Regions from separate parts of the Oleiphilus sp. HI0128 genome, predicted to be linked through region 1. Evidence: predicted binding sites of a transcription regulator. Region 1 holds the regulator's gene; each other region holds the start of a gene.
The links. Region 1 encodes sigma-54, which starts transcription at its own class of promoters, with help from an activator protein. Its sites were predicted from a motif close to TGGCACNNNNNTTGCTNT; they were not measured.
Positions count from the first base shown of each region.

Region 2: a site for sigma-54 is predicted at 1,866-1,883, ahead of A3763_RS28240 (PEP-CTERM sorting domain-containing protein). Genes of this name have one in related genera too.
Region 3: a site for sigma-54 is predicted at 1,190-1,207, ahead of glnK (P-II family nitrogen regulator). Genes of this name have one in related genera too.
Region 4: a site for sigma-54 is predicted at 1,067-1,084, ahead of A3763_RS29385 (pilin). Genes of this name have one in related genera too.

Region 1 covers NZ_LWGG01000778.1:2,728-5,849, reverse strand. The annotation lists gene ptsN (PTS IIA-like nitrogen regulatory protein PtsN) at 1-19, opposite strand, end outside; gene hpf (ribosome hibernation-promoting factor, HPF/YfiA family) at 46-354, opposite strand; gene A3763_RS11040 (RNA polymerase factor sigma-54) at 457-2,001, opposite strand; gene lptB (LPS export ABC transporter ATP-binding protein) at 2,312-3,037, opposite strand; gene lptA (lipopolysaccharide transport periplasmic protein LptA) at 3,050-3,122, opposite strand, start outside.
Region 2 covers NZ_LWGG01000439.1:5,648-8,769, forward strand. The annotation lists gene A3763_RS05380 (NADP-dependent isocitrate dehydrogenase) at 1-767, opposite strand, end outside; gene A3763_RS05385 (hypothetical protein) at 1,022-1,639, opposite strand; gene A3763_RS28240 (PEP-CTERM sorting domain-containing protein) at 1,949-2,620, shown strand; gene A3763_RS05395 (hypothetical protein) at 2,690-3,122, opposite strand, start outside.
Region 3 covers NZ_LWGG01000987.1:12,107-15,228, reverse strand. The annotation lists gene A3763_RS16405 (YifB family Mg chelatase-like AAA ATPase) at 1-455, opposite strand, end outside; gene A3763_RS16400 (accessory factor UbiK family protein) at 650-898, opposite strand; gene A3763_RS16395 (hypothetical protein) at 891-1,187, opposite strand; gene glnK (P-II family nitrogen regulator) at 1,327-1,665, shown strand; gene A3763_RS16385 (ammonium transporter) at 1,733-2,992, shown strand.
Region 4 covers NZ_LWGG01000167.1:14,836-17,957, reverse strand. The annotation lists gene pilB (type IV-A pilus assembly ATPase PilB) at 1-772, opposite strand, end outside; gene A3763_RS29385 (pilin) at 1,284-1,766, shown strand; gene A3763_RS02185 (helix-hairpin-helix domain-containing protein) at 1,874-2,212, opposite strand; gene A3763_RS02180 (nucleoside-diphosphate sugar epimerase/dehydratase) at 2,413-3,122, shown strand, end outside.

The DNA.
Region 1 (3,122 bases):
TAATTTTATTTTCAGACATTTTTCGACTCTAAAGATCGCTAATAACTAGCGTGCTGCTGCGCCGTGTGCGCGGTCAACTTTCTTTTCCTTGTGCTTAAGAATTTGACGGTCTAGCTTATCAACTAGCTGGTCGATAGCGGCATACATGTCGTCGTTCTCGGCGTGGCCGTGGATATCTGCACCAGCGATATGTAGCGTTGATTCAGCAATATGTGCTTGTTTCGATACAGAAAGGGTTACCTGTACGTTGCTAATGCCGCCAATATGGCGCTCTAGCTTTTGCAATTTGGTTTTCACATATTCTTTAAGTGCATCAGTTAAATCTACATGATGGCCAGTGATATTTAATTGCATAGTATTCTCCTATCATCGTTATTTTTAGCGAGAGTTGAATATTGACTCACTTTTCGCTTATCAAATCAACTTGCTGCAGGCAGCAAGTTATCAAATATTGTATTAAACCAATCTTTTTCTTTCGTTCGATGGGGGGATCGACATCGCTTCGCGGTATTTTGCGATAGTGCGGCGGGCGACGTTAATTCCTTGCTCTTTCAACAAGTCGGCAATCTTGCTATCGCTAAGAGGTTTTTTAGGGTTTTCTGCTGATATTAACTTCTTAATAATTGCGCGAATCGCTGTTGACGAGCACTCTCCGCCAGTAGTTGTGCTGACGTGGCTTGAGAAAAAGTATTTGAGTTCAAATATGCCTCGTGGCGTATGCATGTACTTTTGTGTTGTCACACGAGATATGGTGGACTCATGCATTTCTACCGCTTCAGCAATATCATGTAAAATCAGCGGCTTCATCGCTTCATCACCATAGTCAAGGAAGCCTTGTTGGTGAGCTACTATCTTACTTGCCACTTTTAGAAGCGTCTCGTTACGACTTTGTAGGCTTTTAATAAACCACTTTGCTTCTTGAAGTTGATCCTTCATAAAGGTGTTGTCGTTACTGGAGTCAGCTCTCTTTATAAACGAAGCATAATTTGCATTGACCCTTATTTTTGGCGCAATCTCTGGGTTGAGCTCAACTTTCCAGCGTCCTTTTTCTTTCTTTACGACGACATCTGGCACAATGTACTCAGGCTCGGAAGAAGCAATGGATTCACCTGGTTTAGGGTTCAAAGACTGAATTAGAGAGATAACCTCTTTCAGTTCATGCTCTTTAAGGCGGCTGCGTCGCATTAGTTGAGCGTAGTCTCTTGATCCTAATAAGTTCAGGTAGTGGCTGATTACAAGCTTTGCTTGTGGTAGCCAGGGCGTATCTTTTGGTAGCTGGCGTAACTGTAGCAGCAAACAGTCGGGCAGGTCTTTGGCAAATACCCCAGGTGGATCAAAGTGCTGCACGCGTTTTAAGACGGCTTCAACTTCATCTAATTCAACCGGGTCTTCGTCATCTGAGTTGTGCAGCCCCTCGTGTATCTCTTCAACGGTATTCGTTAGGTAGCCGTCTGTATCTGTTGCGTCGATTAATGACATCGCAATGTATCGGTCGCGATCAGACATGGGGGTAAGGTTAAGTTGCCAATCTAGATGATCTGCAAGAGACTCGGTAGCAGCGTTTCTTTGTTCGAAGGCATTGTTGTCATCTTCGGGAACGGGACCACTGGGCGCATTGTTTGTATATATGTCATCCCAAGCCGTATCAACAGGCAGATCTTCCGGTATAGTATCTGACCACTCTTCACTAGGCGTGTCGGCTTCATTGCTAGCAGGTGCTTCGCTCGAACTGGTGTCTGTACTACTGCTTTGTTGGTTGTCCTGAGAGGCGTACTCGTTGCCATCATTTTGATGACTTTCATTCTGATTTTCTTGTTTATCACTTGTATTTCCAGGCTCGTTGTTATCGTCCTGGAGTTCGAGCATAGGATTAGATTCCAATGCTTCTTGTATTTCGTTTTGAAGGTCAAGAGTCGACAATTGTAGCAAGCGGATTGCTTGCTGCAATTGAGGTGTCATTGTCAGTTGTTGACCGAGCTTTAATTGGAGAGAAACCTTCATGTTCATGAGGATGTCACCAACTTAAGACTTAAATTTTGAATCATGTATTGTCGCTTATTATATTTTGCGGAAATGGTCGCTGTGAATAAACGTATTTATATTTACTTCATTTACACAAGTGTAGTGCGAAGATAGCAAAGTGTGAAACAAATAAAAGTATATTTACGTTACCAGCCTACAAATAATTGTTTTAGATCAAGTTATCGTCTTGTTGACGTGAAAATTGCATGCTACTCATTTCTAAGCTGAAAGTCATGCTTAATTGTTTGTATATGCTGTTCGAATCGAATGCTATGAACTAGCCACTGGCTTATAATTTGAATTGATTGCCCAAGTAGACTTGTTTGACCTTTTCATTATTCAGAATGTCTTCAGCACTTCCTGAAGCAATGATATGGCCATCACCAACAATATAGGCTTTTTCACAAATATCCAGCGTTTCTCTAACGTTGTGATCGGTTATGAGTACGCCGATATTTTTACTTTTAAGGTGAGAGACGATTGACTTGATGTCGTTGACCGATATTGGGTCGACACCTGCGAAGGGCTCATCGAGTAGAATGAAGTCAGGCTCCATTGCTAAAGCTCTGGCTATTTCCACTCGCCTACGTTCACCGCCTGACAAGGCCATGCCAAGACTATCTTTGATGTGAGTGATGTGAAACTCTTCGAGTAAGGCTTCCATTCTTTGTCGCCTTTCGCTGCGAGAAAGATCTTTTCTAATCTCTAGTACCGCCAGGATATTGTCTCGAACACTTAACTTTCTAAATATTGAAGCTTCCTGGGGCAGGTAGCCGACACCGTTTCGTGCCCTATCATGCATAGCCATGGATGATAGGTCGGTATCATTAACTGATATCTTGCCTTTATCATGCTTAACCAGGCCTACAATCATATAGAAACAAGTGGTTTTACCAGCACCGTTAGGGCCGAGCAGCCCGATCACTTCACCGCTGTTGATAGTCAGGGAAACATCTTTAACTATTTGGCGTTTATCATAGGCCTTGGCTAGGTTTTCTGCTTTTAAAGTTTTCATTGTTGCTCAGGTCTATTGCTTTTGCTCGGCACCGGACTCGGCATTTGGAGCAGGTTCGAGTGGCAGTTTGTTTTCGTTTTCTGGA
Region 2 (3,122 bases), on a different contig from region 1:
ACATGTAGAGAGAACAACAAGTCAGCTCTTCTTGCACCTTCCATCTCTTCTTCAAAGAACTGACGCAAAGCTTTAACACTCATAAACATGCCATCGATCACTTCTTTCTCAATGACAGCTGTCTTTTCTTTAAGTACGGTCACTTTTCCATCTGCTTCAACAAGTTCAATACGAACATTGCCAGCTTTTTCAATTACCGTAGACTGCTCTTGGTCGTAAAAGTCGCCGCTACGCATATGGGCAACATGTGTACGTGACGCCTGACTCCACTTACCCATGGAGTGTGGATATTTACGCGCATAGGCTTTAACGGAAGGTGGCGCGCGACGATCTGAATTACCTTCACGCAGAACAGGGTTTACCGCACTACCCAACACTTTGGCATACTTTGCTTTAATCTCTGTTTCTTGCTCGCTGCCAGCTTCGTCGGGGTACTCAGGAATATCATAACCCTGATCCTGTAGCTCTTTAATTGCTTCTTTCAACTGAGGAATTGATGCACTGATATTCGGCAATTTAATAATATTGGCTTCCGGATGTAGCGTTAATTCGCCCAACTCAGCTAACGCGTCTGGTACGCGTTGCTCTTCAGTCAGTTTCTCGGGGAAGGCTGCCAAGATACGTGCAGCTAAAGAAATGTCGCTCTCATCAACGGACACGCCAGCGGCGGAAGTGAAAGCGTTGAGTATAGGAAGTAAGGAATAGGTTGCCAGTGCTGGCGCTTCATCTGTTTTTGTGTAGATAATCTTGGATATTTCTGTTGTCATTTTTTCCCCAAACTGTACCGGTAGGATAACCAATGGAACTAATTTTACACACTGAGGACCTGACAACTCGTGATCACCAGACCCAGCGAAAATTATGCGTAAACGCTAGTGTAGCTAAAAAAGGAAGAAATTTCCCCTTCTACTTAAGTTTTATAACAAATTCAAAAGAGATAGTACTGAAATAAGATGGCATAATTATGTCAATAAAGGCGATATCCTTCATTCAAGTTTTCTGCTGAGGTTTTGGCCCTCTATTACTCGAATGCTCCATCCAGAATCATCTGACGAAAAAGCGCTGCAATTGACGTTTCTAAAGCCAGGACCTCATCACGTCGAGTAACAATTAAGGAGTAACTTTCGATTTCATTTGCCCCAGCATAAACATCAACACGCCCCTTATTAGCAAAAAACTCTCCCACCAATAGCAACTCCCCCCCGATACGTTCATAGAGCTCCAAAGCCACCAAATAACAGTGAGAGCCCGATGCTGGTAAAATACCAAAAGTCAGCACTGAAGCCGTATAAGACGCACCATCACTTGCCGCATCACCAAGCCCTTCACACGCACCGCCATCAGGGAAGGCAGATATCAACTTCGCCACATAAGTTGCTTCTTCTGGAGAAGCTTTTCTAAACCCAAACTTTGAGGCCACATTCGCGAACATTTGACCGACCTCAAGCGACGAGTGATGCAGCTCATAAAGCCCCCCACCTTCTTGAGACGCAAGAATCAACTGACTTCTATCAACATGCAAGGCAGAAGATGAAATCTTAGCATTACTCGCATTAACTAAATATTGCCTCGCGTCTGACGTCGTTGTTGAACAGGCCGATAACAGGCCCAGCAAACACATCAACAATAGTAATTTCATTTCTATCTGAGCCACAATTTAATCTCACCCTATTTATAGATGGGCTGGCATTCGCTCTCAACACCTGCCGATAAACTTCTAAATCACTGATAAACATAGTAACACGCCACCCATTTCTGAACACTTAAATAACTGTCAGCTTTTTTTACACAATAAACAAAAAAACCATAGAAAGAAAAATATCAAATAACTTATCCTACTGTTATATATATATTTTATGGATCATTGGCACAACTAATGCTTTGAACAACAGTTATAATTAACGGACTATTTTGTAGTCGTCATTTAATTACAAATAAGGAAAATTACATGAAACTTAAGCAGCTTTTAGCAGCAGCAACTTTAGCAGTTACCTCTGTATGCGCTCTTGCAACACCTCAGTACACTGGTGAAACGTCCGCAACAAACATCAACCTTGGCTCACAAGGAAACGGTTATTACCTTTGGACAACTGAAGGCAATGACTATCAATGGAATGTTCGTTGGAGAAGCCCAAATGTATCATCAAACGCCACATGGTTTGGTAGCTTCGAAGTCGTAAATGGCAGCTCTCCTACAGCTACAACCATTAGCTTTGACGGCAGTGACTACACCTCTACAAGCAACTGGGGCAATACTATCAACTGGACTGCAAAAACAAATAGCAATGGCTATGATGGGTTTACCTTTGACCTTGACAAAGACACAAAGCTTACTCGCTTTAACTTGGGTTCAAGCCTTTTTGCTGACCTGGAAGACAACACAACAGATCCAGGCACTGAAGGCTTCGGCATCTTCATCGGCCAAAACTATGCAACACCAAACGTTCTAGTTGGTAGCAAGCCATATACGAAGTACAAAAATGTTGACGGCGTAATCGTAGAATCGCGCGGTGACGGCATCCACCAGTCATTCGAAGTATCAGTTGCAGAGCCAGGCACTCTAGCTCTTCTAGGTCTTGGTTTGGCTGGTCTAGGTTTCGCTCGTCGTAAGCAAGCTTAATCTAGCACTCGCAAGTAATAATAAAAAAGCCTCGCATTTGTGAGGTTTTTTTATGCCTATCAATCTTGTCTAAAACCACCCACTATTTAAGTCATCTTTACACGACCAGTATTGCTCACTATATTTTTTAGCCCGAGCCTCAACCTTCTTCGCTACCTTTTTTAGCCAAGGTTTTTTTTCATAACTAGCTCTACGATAACCACCATGCCCTTCGTGATAATTTAGGTATTGTGCGTAGGCATCCCATTTACTAACCTTGTTTATCTTGCTACTTCGATTCATATACCAACCGACAAAATCAATCGCATCATCAAAATCATCGCGATCTGCAAAGGTGCTCCCGGCGTCAGCTACATATTCTCCCCAAACAGGAGTCTTAGCCTGAGAATAACCATACGCATCGCTCGCTCGACCGATAGGAATAAATCCAAGGAAGTACTCCATCGGCGGTGCCGCATCGTATTTAAAAGATGACTCTTGATACATTATGGCCATTGGAATG
Region 3 (3,122 bases), on a different contig from region 1:
TCGCTGCCAGCCATTTTCCCTTCATCAGCGTTACCATATGGGATAAATAAACATCGGCCGTCTTTTACGCTGGCAATAGCCGTGGGTAATACACCGGCAACCGGGCGCAAGTCTCCGGTTAAGGCCAGCTCACCAATAAACTCACTTTCACCAAGCTTTTCCGAGTCTATTTGACCTGTCGCAGCCAGGACTCCAATAGCAATTGCCAGATCATATCGTCCCCCTTGTTTAGGCAAGTCTGCAGGCGCCAAGTTAATGGTCACACGCCGATTCGGAAATTCGAAGCCAGAGTTGATTAAGGCACTGCGTACCCTTTCTTTGCTCTCTCGAACAGCCATTTCTGGAAGCCCAACAATCGCTAGGGATGGCAAACCATTTGAGAGATGAGTTTCGACTGTCACCAAAGGTGCATCGACACCGAGCTGAGCCCGGGTATAGATAATAGATAACGACATCGCATTCCTTTGCTAAGTTCATATCTGTTTAAGAAGGTAAGGAGCTGTATCAGGTAGACCGGAAAGCGCCTCATTAATACGCTTTGTATTAACTATTGCGCCATTTTAGATCAGCAGCATTATGCCCCTCAGTAGTGCAAGCACTGCATAAGTACAGTGCAAGAACGAACAAGTTCCATCTGTTCGTCATTAAATCAAGCTGACTTTTTCTCTAATTCAGCAAAATCTTTTTCTAGTTGTTCCAATTTGGCGCGTGTTGTTTCCAGCACCAATTGCTGAGTCTCAAACTCCTCACGAGTGACTAAATCCAGCTTGGAAATGACACCATTAATAAGAATTTTCAGTTGCGCAGTCAGATCCTCTTGAGCCGACTTTCCGGCGTCAGGTAATATCTGACTAACCTGTTCGTGGATGGTGTTAAGTACTTCTTGAGGGCTAAGCAACAAACGCTCCTTGGAATGCCTGGGACATTCTTTCTACATCAAACAAAAGAGCTATTCTAACACGCCCTGCCAGCGAAACCCACAACCCTAAAAAGGACAGATCTATTTTCAAATAATCAGATCCTCCCCCTATAAAAATCACCAAAGAGATGCGCTCGCCGCCAACCCGCATCAGATATTGCGTCATTATGGTGCGCCAAATCCAAGCCCGCACCACAAGACCACAACAAAACCACCACTCAACAATAACACTTAATCTTATGTAACTGTTATATAAGCTTTTTTTCAAACTGGCACACCCCCTGCTATATACCGATCAGATTTGTTATTCCGAATGAGAGATTCGTTTTTCATTTTGAATAGCAAACAAGAACTAAAACACATTTTTTTAACTAGTAAATATTGCAGCGACAGCACAGGAGATATCCATGAAACTCGTAACTGCCATAATCAAACCATTTAAGCTGGACGATGTACGTGAGTCATTGTCTGAAATTGGCGTACAAGGTATTACCGTAACTGAAGTTAAAGGTTTCGGCCGTCAGAAAGGTCACACGGAATTATACCGTGGCGCTGAGTACGTTGTTGACTTTCTTCCTAAGGTTAAAGTTGAAGTTGCCATTGGTTCCGACTTGGTTGACCAAGTTGTTGAAGCTATCAGCAAAGCAGCTAATACCGGCAAAATTGGTGACGGTAAAATTTTCATTTCACCGCTTGAGCAAGTTATTCGAATCCGTACCGGTGAAACCGGCACTGATGCGGTTTAAATCTCATTCATCACTAAGCAACTAATTTTTTAGAATACAGTACGGAGATTTCCTTATGGAAAACGTAATGAACAACATTTATGAATTGCAGTATGCAATGGACACCTTTTATTTCTTGGTGTGCGGCGCATTAGTTATGTGGATGGCAGCAGGTTTTGCCATGCTGGAAGCAGGCTTGGTTCGCGCCAAGAACACCACTGAGATCCTAACCAAGAACGTTGCACTGTTTGCAGTATCATGCACCATGTACCTAATCTGTGGTTACGAGTTCATGTATGGCGGCGGCTTCTTCCTATCAGGTACTGACAGCGTTGCAACTATAGACGTTGCTCAAGCTCTAGCAGATTCTGCTGAAAACGGCTTCGGCGGTGACTCTGTTTACTCAGGCGCTTCTGACTTCTTCTTCCAGGTCGTATTCGTTGCAACGGCAATGTCTATCGTATCGGGTGCGGTTGCTGAGCGTATGAAGCTTTGGGCTTTCCTAGCATTCGCAGTTGTTATGACGGGTTTCATCTACCCAATGGAAGGTGGCTGGACTTGGGGTGGTAACTCTGTGTTCGGTATGTACGACCTCAGTAGCTATAGCGATTACGCTGGTTCAGGTATCGTTCACATGGCAGGTGCTGCAGCAGCATTGGCTGGTGTTATCATGCTAGGTGCTCGTAAAGGCAAGTACGGTGCTAACGGTCAGGTTAACGCTATCCCAGGTGCGAACCTTCCTCTAGCAACGCTAGGTACATTCATCCTGTGGATGGGCTGGTTCGGTTTCAACGGTGGTTCTACTCTTAAACTGGGTGGTATCGAAGTAGCTAACGAAGTAGCAAGCGTATTCTTGAACACTAACGCTGCTGCGGCAGGTGGTTTGATCGCTGCATTGATCGTTGCACGTATTCTATTCGGTAAGGCTGACCTTACAATGGCATTGAACGGCGCACTAGCAGGTTTGGTTGCGATCACTGCAGAGCCTGCTGATCCTTCTCCACTACTAGCAACGATCATTGGTGCGATCGGTGGTGTTATCGTAGTATTCTCAATCGTAACACTTGATAAGCTTAAGCTTGACGATCCTGTTGGTGCAATCTCGGTACACGGTGTAGTAGGTCTATGGGGTATCTTCGCAGTACTTCTATCAGACGCTGACGCTACATTCGCTGGCCAGCTGGTTGGTGCACTAACGATCTTTGTTTGGGTATTCGTATGTAGCTTGATTGTTTGGGGCGTTCTTAAAGCAATCATGGGCATCCGAGTAACTGACGAAGAAGAGTACGAAGGTGTTGATATCTCTGAGTGTGGTATGGAAGCTTACCCAGAGTTTACTCGCGACTAATCTCGAGTTAAACAAACTAAAAAGCGCCTCATTGTAGGCGCTTTTTTATGCCCGCCTTTTGCGTCAAAGCAGCCAACAAAAGACACATATAATTACTATCAAGACATTGATACTTCCGCAGCTCTAGACT
Region 4 (3,122 bases), on a different contig from region 1:
CATCTTGAGGAATTCGCCGCTCAGAAATATCCAGCTGGGACATAACCTTTAAACGGGCTGATATCTTGGGGGCCAGTTTAATGGAGGGCTTTGAAACTTCGTGTAATATACCGTCTGTACGGTAGCGAACGCGGTAGCTTTTTTCATAAGGTTCGAAGTGTAAATCTGATGCGCCAGTTTTGATTGCGTCGAGTAGCATCTTGTTGACGTATTTAACAATCGGCGCATCATCCGCATCACTAGCCGACACTTCATTGTCTGAGTCATCGCTCTGATCAACATCGATGTCGTCAAGGTCTGCATCGTCCAGATCGCCCATCGTTGTATCCTGCGACTCAAGATACTTCTCGATGGCTGCATTAAGCTTGTCATCTTCAACGAGTATTGCGTCAACACTTGCGCCTGTATGAAACTTGATTTCATCAAGGGCAATAATATTGGTTGGGTCCGATACCGCAATAAAAAGCCGATTGCCACGCATAAATAAAGGCAGGGCATGGTGTTTTCTAATTAGCTTTTCATCAACCACCTTTTCGGGGAAGGATTCTTGCTGAAAGGCATTTAGGTCCAAAACAGGCATACCAAATTCTTGCGCAGCAGAAAATGCTAGGTCCTTGGCTTTAGCCGCTTTTGCTTGAACCAGATGGGAAACCAGTGATAAATTGTTCTGATGAGCGTGTAGCTGTGCTTTTCGGGCAGTTTCTTCATCGAGTAACTGATCCAAAACAAACTTTCTGGCCAAGCCAGTAAGTGTCGTGTTTTCTGCTGTCATGGGGCTTCTTTGCTTGAGTTAAATTCACCATTTAGATGCACAAACTAATGTTTGGACTAAATAACTGGCTTTAAACGGTTTAGCGCTTGCTGATAAACGCATACATATATAAGGAAGTGTAGTGGAAGTTTTCAGATTTAAAAGAAAGCTTCGCATAGTGTGAGTAACTGACAAATATTGTCACTTCCTGTCATCAAGAGTATGGTCCAATACTTGTGATAATACTTCAAGGTAATTCTATAAAAGAACTGTAATCTACTGACTAATAAGGGAAATAATATTAATATTTGTAATTGGCACGTTGCCTGCTATTGTTTAAGTGTCGGTACGCAGAGTGTGAAGACTGATTGCAAACGCTTAGAAGAGCAAGCAACTTTCCTGACGCGAAGCCATCCTTAAGGGTAGACTCAAGTTTACCTTTAAAGATGGGTTCCAGATTGAAGGTAGTAGTAAAGCAAACAGGCTACTAAAACAATCGAGCGGCCATTTATACTAAATCTGGAGATATATTATGAATATGAAAAAGAATCAGCAAGGTTTTACGCTAATTGAATTGATGATCGTTGTTGCGATTATTGGTATTTTGGCAGCGGTTGCCATTCCTGCTTATCAGGATTACACGATTCGAGCGAAAGTAACTGAAGGTATGGTTTCTGCGGCTGCGCTGAAAATTGGAGTAACAGATATGTTCGCTGATAGTGGTGTAGCTGGTATTGATTCGTATGCTGCTGTAGTTGCTGGGGACCAAGCGAACTTGAAGACTGGTTCAATTAAGGCAATCACTATTGATAAGTCTACAGACACAAATCCAGGAACAATCACTATTGATATGACTCTGATTCCTGCGATCTCTGGTGCAGGTAATCTTGCCTTCGTACCTTCGATTGGTACAAATCCTTTAGCGGATGCCAATGCAGCGGGAACAATTGTTTGGGCTTGTGATACTGCAGCAACAACAATTGCTGATAAATTCCTACCAGCGACTTGTAAGTAATCGCTACATAGGAACTAGCTAGCCTTTAAGGCTGCTAACGAGAAACCCCGGCTTAGTCCGGGGTTTTTTGTGTCTGAAAGGTTGATAAAAACATAAAGATTAATGTTTTACTCAAGACTAAGTAAGTGTTCATTCTTGCTTAATGTACTTTTGCCTATACCTTTTACTGCAACTAACTCTTCGAGGCGGGCAAACTCACCATAGCGCTCACGATAGTCAACAATGGCTTCAGCTTTTTTTAAACCTACGCCTTTCAATGCTTTGGCAATAGTTTGAGCATCTGCGCTATTGATGTTTATGGCCTTACTGGTTTGTATTGAACTATTTGGTTCATTGTCTGCATAGCTAATATTGCTGAAAGAAAGCAGCAAGCTAAACAAAAAAGGGATAAGCAGGCGGGGAGGGATGTTTGCGATGTTGTTAGAAAGAAAAGAGTTTGATTTCATAAGTTCGCTCCTTGCGTTAATAGAATCAAGTGCATGAACGGCTATTGAGCAATCCGTGTCAAAGCTTGTGTCATGCAAGTTCGATATTAACGGCTTCAGAGGCGATAGTGAATACTAATTCTATGATTATTCCTAATTAATTTAACTCACTGACACAATTAGCGACAATCACTATTGTATTCACTAAGGACTTGGTTAAAATGAAGTCAGGCGCTCGCAGAAGCGCTCAGAAACTGGAGAATGATAAGGATAAATCGGACGTGCTAAGTAAGTTGTTACACCTTCCCCGGTACCAGAAACGCCTGGTTACGGTTTTTGCAGACAGTCTTTGTCTACCTTTCGCCTTATGGATGGCCCTAAGTTTACGTTACGATGAACTTTATTTGCTTGAAAATAGCTCCGTATTGTTAGTCGCTTTTGTCACCGTTTTTACCAGTATTTTTGTTTTTGCGCGTCTCGGTTTATATCGGGCTGTTATTCGCTATATGAGTAATCATGCTTTACTGGCGATTATTTCTGGTGTTTCTATCTCTGCTATTATGTTGGCGGCTTTGGGCTTTTTATTTCAGGCGCCGATTCCTCGTTCCGTTCCCATTATTTACTGGTGTTTAGCGATGATCTTTGTCGGAGGGACGCGTATGTTAGCTCGCTCTCTGGTACACCGCGATATGATGAAATCCAAAGATCGGGTGATTATCTATGGTGCGGGTAAGTCTGGCTTGCAGCTAAGTTCGATACTTTTTCATGGCAAGCAGGTTCAGCCAATTGCTTTTATTGATGATGATATTAGTAAGCACGGTAGCATTCTTAACGGTATCCGCGTTTATTCACCCGAGAATATTTCTGAGGTGCTCAAGCGTTATGGTGCGCAGAGTATTTTGTTAGCCTTGGGCCATGCTTCCAGGGCTCG